2 regions of the Proteiniborus sp. MB09-C3 genome follow, and region 1 is predicted to be linked to the other one. Evidence: a T-box and tRNA genes for the amino acid it is inferred to sense, from the RefSeq annotation. Region 1 holds a T-box; the other holds one or more tRNA genes.

Region 1 (3,490 bases):
GTAGGACATTGCCCAATGATGAATCCTATGATGATGCGATGCATGATGATGTGCATGTCAAATATGGGCAGACATATGTTTGGGGAAGAAGAAAGTTACATGGAGCCAATGCATCCGATTTTTCCAGTATTACCTAATAATCCAATGTATCCTAATAATCCTGTTAGTCCTATTCAACCTAACAATCCAATGTACCCTAATAATCCTATTAGTCCTATTCAACCTAATAACCCAATGTACCCTAGTAATCCTATTAGTCCTATTCAACCTAATAACCCAATGTACCCTAGTAATCCTGTTAGCCCTATTCAACCTAATAACCCAATGTACCCTAATAATCCTATTAGCCCTATTCAACCTAATAACCCAATGTATCCTAACAATCTTATGTACCCAGCATCAATGGACTCAATGTATCCGATCATGCCAATGATGGATGATGAGATATACATGGATGAAGAGCTATAATTAAGGCTATGCTAATTAGAGAACATACGAAATAAGACTAAGTGCTTTTTGTACTTAGTCTTATTTTTTGCATTTTATTATAATTTCCCGGGAAATGCGACAAAAAGGTATAAAGTTAGAGATATTAGCACTTTAGCTAATTTTGTAATCCCAAGGTGTTTATATGCATATAATCTAAATATAATATTACCTCCATTAAGTCTACAGATAAAAATAAAAAGCGTGAAAAGAAAAAGGAGACTTTATAATGATAAACTATATTTGGTTTTTTTTGATAGCCATAGGTGTTGTAACTGCAATCGCCACAGGTAATATTGACTCTATAAATACTGCTATTGTAGCGGATGCATCCGAGGCTGTCATGTTTGCCATAGGTCTCACTGGTATAATGGCTGTTTGGCTAGGACTGATGAATATTGCAGAAAAATCTGGATTGATAAAAACTTTTAGTAAATTGTTAACTCCTATTACAAACATTTTATTTCCTGATATCCCCAAAGGCCATCCTGCTATGAGCGCTATAATAATGAATATGGTAACAAATATGTTTGGTGCTGGAAACTCTGCTACTGCAATAGGACTCAAAGCCATGGAGGAAATGAATAGTCTGAACAAAGATAAAAAAAGAGCCACAAATGCCATGTGCATGTTTTTAGTAATCAATATGTCCTCAATACAAATTGTCCCTCTTACAGTTATAAAAATCAGAACAGATGCAGGCTCATTGAATCCAACAGAAATAATAGGTACCTCTCTTATTGCATCTACAATTTCTACTATTGTAGGGATTTTAAGTGTCAAAATATTAGAGAAAAAGGAATGAGTTACTTATGATAGAGATTTTAAAAATATTGTCTGTTGCAGTTATTCCTGCCATAATGAGTATAATATTGTTACATGGATACATAAAGGGAGTTAGTTTATATGATACCTTTGTAGATGGTGCTAAGGAAGGCTTTGCGGCCTCTTTAAGAATAATGCCCTATCTAATAGCCATTTTTATAGCCATAGGAATATTTAAAAGATCTGGTGCCATGAATATTTTAGTAAACATTGTAGACCCCTTTGTTAAAATAATTGGAATACCAAAGGAGGTAATGCCTCTTGCCCTTATGAGACCAATTTCTGGAAGTGGCTCCTTAGCTGTTGTAAAAGAGATAATAACTGAATACGGACCTGATTCGTTCATAGGGAGAGTTGCATCTACTATGATGGGCTCTGCCGAAACCATATTCTATACTATGGCTGTATATTTTGGAATTGTGGGCATAAAAGATTCTAGACATACATTACCTGCAGCACTGCTATCGCATGTAGCCTCTATAATTGCATCTGTTTTTATATGCAATATTGTGTTCAAATAATAGAAATATACGTTCACGGTTTCGGATGCAAATGCTCGCTTAATATTTCTATTATTTTTCTTGAATGGTGACTTGACAAATTTAAGCATTTTGTGTATAGTTTTTGGTAATATAAGAAATATTATTAAAAAGCAATGAAGGGAAGAGTAGGCTCGTGTGTCTATCTACTAGAGAGCTAGGTTAGGTGAAAGCTAGCGTTAGATATTAGGCTGAACATGGACCCTAAGCTATGTAGCTGAACATTTGAGTAGGCTATGTCGGATTTGTTTCCGTTATACTAACAAGGTTATGTAAGTAACTTACTGAGTTCTAAGTCGTGAGGCTTAGATAAACTAGAGTGGTAACACGAGGAATATGCCTTCGTCTCTATATAAATAGAGATGGGGCTTTTTTTATTGAATTGTAAAGTTAATGTTATGTTAATACTAAGTTCTATATGAGTATTAATTGCTCTATTTAATGATTAATGATGGGAGGTTTTATCATGAAAAAAACATTTTATGTGACTACGCCTATTTATTATCCAAGTGATAATCTTCATATAGGTCATACCTATTGTACTGTTGCTGCAGATACAATTGCAAGATTTAAGAGGCTCCTTGGATATGATGTAAAGTTCCTTACTGGAACTGATGAGCATGGTCAAAAAATTCAAACAGTAGCTAATGAAAAAGGAGTTAGTCCAAAGGAATATTTAGATGGCATAGTGAAAAACATTAAGGAACTATGGAAAACCCTAGATATTACCTATGATAGGCTCATAAGAACTACTGATGAAGATCACAAAGAAATAGTACAAAAAATATTTCAAAAGCTTTATGAAAAAGGTGACATTTACAAAAGTGAGTATGAAGGTCATTATTGTACTCCATGTGAATCCTTTTGGACAGAAAGCCAGCTTGTAGATGGAAAATGTCCAGACTGCAATAGGGAAGTAAAGCTTGCAAAGGAAGAAGCTTATTTCTTCAGATTATCTAAATATCAGGATAGACTTTTAAAGCTTTATGAAGAAAATCCAGATTTTCTACAGCCTGAATCCAGAAGAAATGAAATGTTAAATAATTTCTTAAGGCCTGGTCTAGAGGATTTATGTGTTTCAAGGTCTACATTTGACTGGGGAATTAAGGTTCCCTTTGACGAAAAGCATGTAATATACGTATGGATAGATGCACTAAGTAACTATATTACAGCTTTAGGCTATCTTACAGATAATGATGAAGAATTTAAAAAATACTGGCCAGCAGATATTCACCTTGTAGGTAAGGAAATTGTCAGATTCCACGCAATAATATGGCCTGCTATTTTAATGGCTCTAGACATTGAACTGCCTAAGAAGGTATTCGGACATGGCTGGATACTATTTGATAATGATAAAATGTCAAAATCAAAAGGAAATGTAATTTATCCTGAGCCACTAATTGATTTATACGGAGTAGATGCATTAAAATATTTCTTGTTAAGAGAATTTTCATTTGGTCAAGATGGCTCATTTACAAAAGAGAAATTTTTAAATAGAATTAATTCTGATTTGGCTAACGATTTAGGAAATCTAGTTAGCAGAACAATAGCAATGGTGGATAAATACAATGGTGGAATAATTCCTGAAAGTAAAGTTAAAGAAGACGTTGATAATAGTCTAATAGATTTGGCAACTTCTA
Region 2 (3,490 bases), 1.1 Mb from region 1:
CTGTTTACCAAAAACACAGGTCTCTGCTAAATCGAAAGATGAAGTATAGGGGCTGACACCTGCCCGGTGCTGGAAGGTTAAGGGGAATGCTTAGCGCAAGCGAAGGTAAGAACTTAAGCCCCAGTAAACGGCGGCCGTAACTATAACGGTCCTAAGGTAGCGAAATTCCTTGTCGGGTAAGTTCCGACCCGCACGAAAGGTGTAACGATCTGGGCACTGTCTCAACAAGAGATCCGGTGAAATTGTAGTACTCGTGAAGATGCGAGTTACCCGCGACTAGACGGAAAGACCCCGTGGAGCTTTACTGCAAGCTGACATTGGATTTTGGTATCCTATGTACAGAATAGGTGGGAGACAGAGAAATCAGTGCGCCAGCATTGGTGGAGTCGTCGTTGGGATACCACCCTTATGATACTGAAGTTCTAACCATAGGCCATGAAACTGGTCTTGGGACACTGTCAGTTGGGCAGTTTGACTGGGGCGGTCGCCTCCTAAAAAGTAACGGAGGCGCTCAAAGGTTCCCTCAGCACGGTCGGAAATCGTGCGAAGAGTGTAAAGGCAGAAGGGAGCTTGACTGCGAGACCCACAAGTCGAGCAGGAACGAAAGTTGGACTTAGTGATCCGGTGGCGCCGAGTGGAAGGGCCATCGCTCAACGGATAAAAGCTACCCCGGGGATAACAGGCTTATCTCCCCCAAGAGTCCACATCGACGGGGAGGTTTGGCACCTCGATGTCGGCTCGTCTCATCCTGGAGCTGTAGCAGGTTCCAAGGGTTGGGCTGTTCGCCCATTAAAGAGGCACGCGAGCTGGGTTCAGAACGTCGTGAGACAGTTCGGTCCCTATCTGTCGTGGGCGTAGGAAATTTGAAAGGAGCTGTTCCTAGTACGAGAGGACCGGAATGGACAGACCACTAGTGTATCAGTTGTCCTGCCAAGGGCATGGCTGAGTAGCCAAGTCTGGTAGGGATAAGCGCTGAAGGCATCTAAGCGCGAAGCCCCCCTTAAGAAAAGATTTCCCATCTGGTAAACAGAGTAAGACCCCAGAAAGACTAACTGGTTGATAGGTCGTAGGTGTAAGAGCAGCAATGCTTTAAGCTAAACGATACTAATAGGTCGAGGGCTTGACCAGAAATATGGACGCTGTGTAGTTTTTAAGGTACAAGCAGAGAACCAATCTTAACGCTTTTTAAGATTGTGTGAATAGCTACTTAATGACTGAAAAAGAATCAAATTACCTTGATAAAAAAGGTTTGACAAGTAGCGAAAAATATGCTATACTAAATCTTGTTCCTAAAAAATAAATAACATACTTAGTCAATGCTAAGTATAGAGAGAAGAAATCATAGATTTCAGTTACTCGTATCCAGTGACAATAGCGAAGGGGTCACACCTGTTCCCATACCGAACACAGAAGTTAAGCCCTTCAGCGCTGATGGTACTTGGTGGGAAACCGCCTGGGAGAGTAGGACGTTGCTGGATGGTATTCCTGGGTAGCTCAACGGCGGAGCAACCGGCTGTTAACCGGTAGGTTGTGGGTTCGAGTCCCACCCCAGGAGCCAGCAAAATGCCGGGGTGGCGGAACAGGCAGACGCACAGGACTTAAAATCCTGCGATCCCCAAAGATCGTACCGGTTCGATTCCGGTTCCCGGCACCAATTACTATAATTAAATATACATCGCGGGGTGGAGCAGCTGGTAGCTCGTCGGGCTCATAACCCGGAGGTCGTCGGTTCAAATCCGGCCCCCGCAACCATAATATTTCTGTCCAGATGGACTAATGTAATTTTTAATCATGGCGGCGTAGCTCAGTTGGCTAGAGCATGCGGTTCATACCCGCAGTGTCAGCGGTTCAAATCCGTTCGCCGCTACCAACCTTAATATCCGTCTGTGGGACGATAAATAGGAGTGTCCATTAGGACTGATTTCAACATTTAAATAAGGCCCTATGGTCAAGCGGTTAAGACATCGCCCTTTCACGGCGGTAACCCGGGTTCGAATCCCGGTAGGGTCACCAACCTTAATTTAAGTTCATGATAGGAGATCTGTTAAGACCATACTAGATTGAACATCTAAAATTATGGGCGCATAGCTCAGCTGGGAGAGCACCTGCCTTACAAGCAGGGGGTCATAGGTTCGAGCCCTATTGCGCCCACCATTTTCTATAGAAGGTTTATATGAATTTTAGTTGGCCTGGTAGTTCAGTTGGTTAGAATGCCAGCCTGTCACGCTGGAGGTCGAGGGTTCGAGTCCCTTCCAGGTCGCCAATAAATTTCTACTATGTAGGACAAATACGCTGGTGTAGCTCAATTGGCATAAGCAGAGAACCCAAACCATGCTTTTGGTTTGGTGTGAATCGCTTAGTTGCTTATAAGGAGTTAATGCAGTAAAAAGGTTGATCCGAGAAGTAAAGACAATATGCTGGTGTAGCTCAATTGGCAGAGCAACTGACTTGTAATCAGTAGGTTGAGGGTTCAATTCCTTTCACCAGCTCCATTATGACCTAACCCGATTTTCTGGACGTTTTTATCGGAAAATCGATGGTAGGTCAAACGCAACGAGTACCAAATTTGTGTTGCGAGACTGCGAAATCGGAGGGGTTCCCGAGTTGGCCAAAGGGGACGGACTGTAAATCCGTTAGCTGTGCTTTCACTGGTTCGAATCCAGTCCCCTCCACCAATAAATATATAAGAATCCAGATATAAAAAACAATTGTATTATGCGGAAGTGGCTCAGTGGTAGAGCATCGCCTTGCCAAGGCGAGGGTCGCGAGTTCGAATCTCGTCTTCCGCTCCAATTCGATTATGTATTCATCATATAAGACTAATTAATTGTGCGGGTGTAGCTCAGTGGTAGAGCCCCAGCCTTCCAAGCTGGTTGCGAGGGTCCGATTCCCTTCACCCGCTCCATTTTTTGTGAAAGATATAATTGATATATTATGGTGGTTATAGCTCAGTTGGTTAGAGCGCCAGATTGTGGCTCTGGAGGCCATGGGTTCGAATCCCATTATCCACCCCACTTTTTTATTCTAAATATTAATCCTGACAGTTGTTTTTCGTGTAAAAATTAATATTGATTTTGTAGGATATTCTTAATTATTGATCCTATAGTTGTTGGGGTATAGCCAAGTCGGTAAGGCACCAGACTTTGACTCTGGCATTCGTAGGTTCGAGTCCTGCTACCCCAGCCATATAATTATGGCGACATAGCCAAGTGGTAAGGCAGAGGTCTGCAAAACCTTTACTCCCCAGTTCAAATCTGGGTGTCGCCTCCATATTAGTACTCATAGCTCAGCTGGATAGAGTGTCTGACTACGAATCAGAAGGTCGGGGGTTCGAATCCCTCTGGGTACACCAAACAAATTAAAAATGCTCAATTATGCGAAAGCGAATTTTGTACTAAAACAGATTTAGCCAATTTTTAGCCAATTGGTTTTAAAATCTACTTGAATAGCGAGTTCAAGGACTGTACATGATTCGCTTTTGTGCTTTCTA

The links. A T-box is a leader RNA that pairs with one kind of tRNA and senses whether it is charged. The one in region 1 lies ahead of metG (methionine--tRNA ligase), so its partner is inferred to be a tRNA-Met.
Region 2: it encodes a tRNA-Met, which carries the amino acid that the T-box ahead of metG (methionine--tRNA ligase) is inferred to sense. The anticodon was not compared.

What each region holds. Positions count from the first base shown of each region.
Region 1 is NZ_CP127161.1:182,966-186,455, forward strand. It holds gene QO263_RS00870 (hypothetical protein) at 1-468, shown strand, start outside; gene QO263_RS00875 (nucleoside recognition domain-containing protein) at 716-1,291, shown strand; gene QO263_RS00880 (spore maturation protein) at 1,299-1,832, shown strand; T-box leader at 1,958-2,203, shown strand; gene metG (methionine--tRNA ligase) at 2,314-3,490, shown strand, end outside.
Region 2 is NZ_CP127161.1:2,996,993-3,000,482, reverse strand. It holds rRNA gene QO263_RS14950 (23S ribosomal RNA) at 1-1,128, shown strand, start outside; rRNA gene rrf (5S ribosomal RNA) at 1,362-1,478, shown strand; tRNA gene QO263_RS14940 (tRNA-Asn) at 1,484-1,558, shown strand; tRNA gene QO263_RS14935 (tRNA-Leu) at 1,566-1,654, shown strand; tRNA gene QO263_RS14930 (tRNA-Met) at 1,677-1,752, shown strand; tRNA gene QO263_RS14925 (tRNA-Met) at 1,794-1,870, shown strand; tRNA gene QO263_RS14920 (tRNA-Glu) at 1,939-2,013, shown strand; tRNA gene QO263_RS14915 (tRNA-Val) at 2,079-2,154, shown strand; tRNA gene QO263_RS14910 (tRNA-Asp) at 2,187-2,263, shown strand; tRNA gene QO263_RS14905 (tRNA-Thr) at 2,417-2,492, shown strand; tRNA gene QO263_RS14900 (tRNA-Tyr) at 2,590-2,675, shown strand; tRNA gene QO263_RS14895 (tRNA-Gly) at 2,718-2,792, shown strand; tRNA gene QO263_RS14890 (tRNA-Gly) at 2,832-2,905, shown strand; tRNA gene QO263_RS14885 (tRNA-His) at 2,938-3,014, shown strand; tRNA gene QO263_RS14880 (tRNA-Gln) at 3,111-3,186, shown strand; tRNA gene QO263_RS14875 (tRNA-Cys) at 3,196-3,270, shown strand; tRNA gene QO263_RS14870 (tRNA-Arg) at 3,276-3,352, shown strand.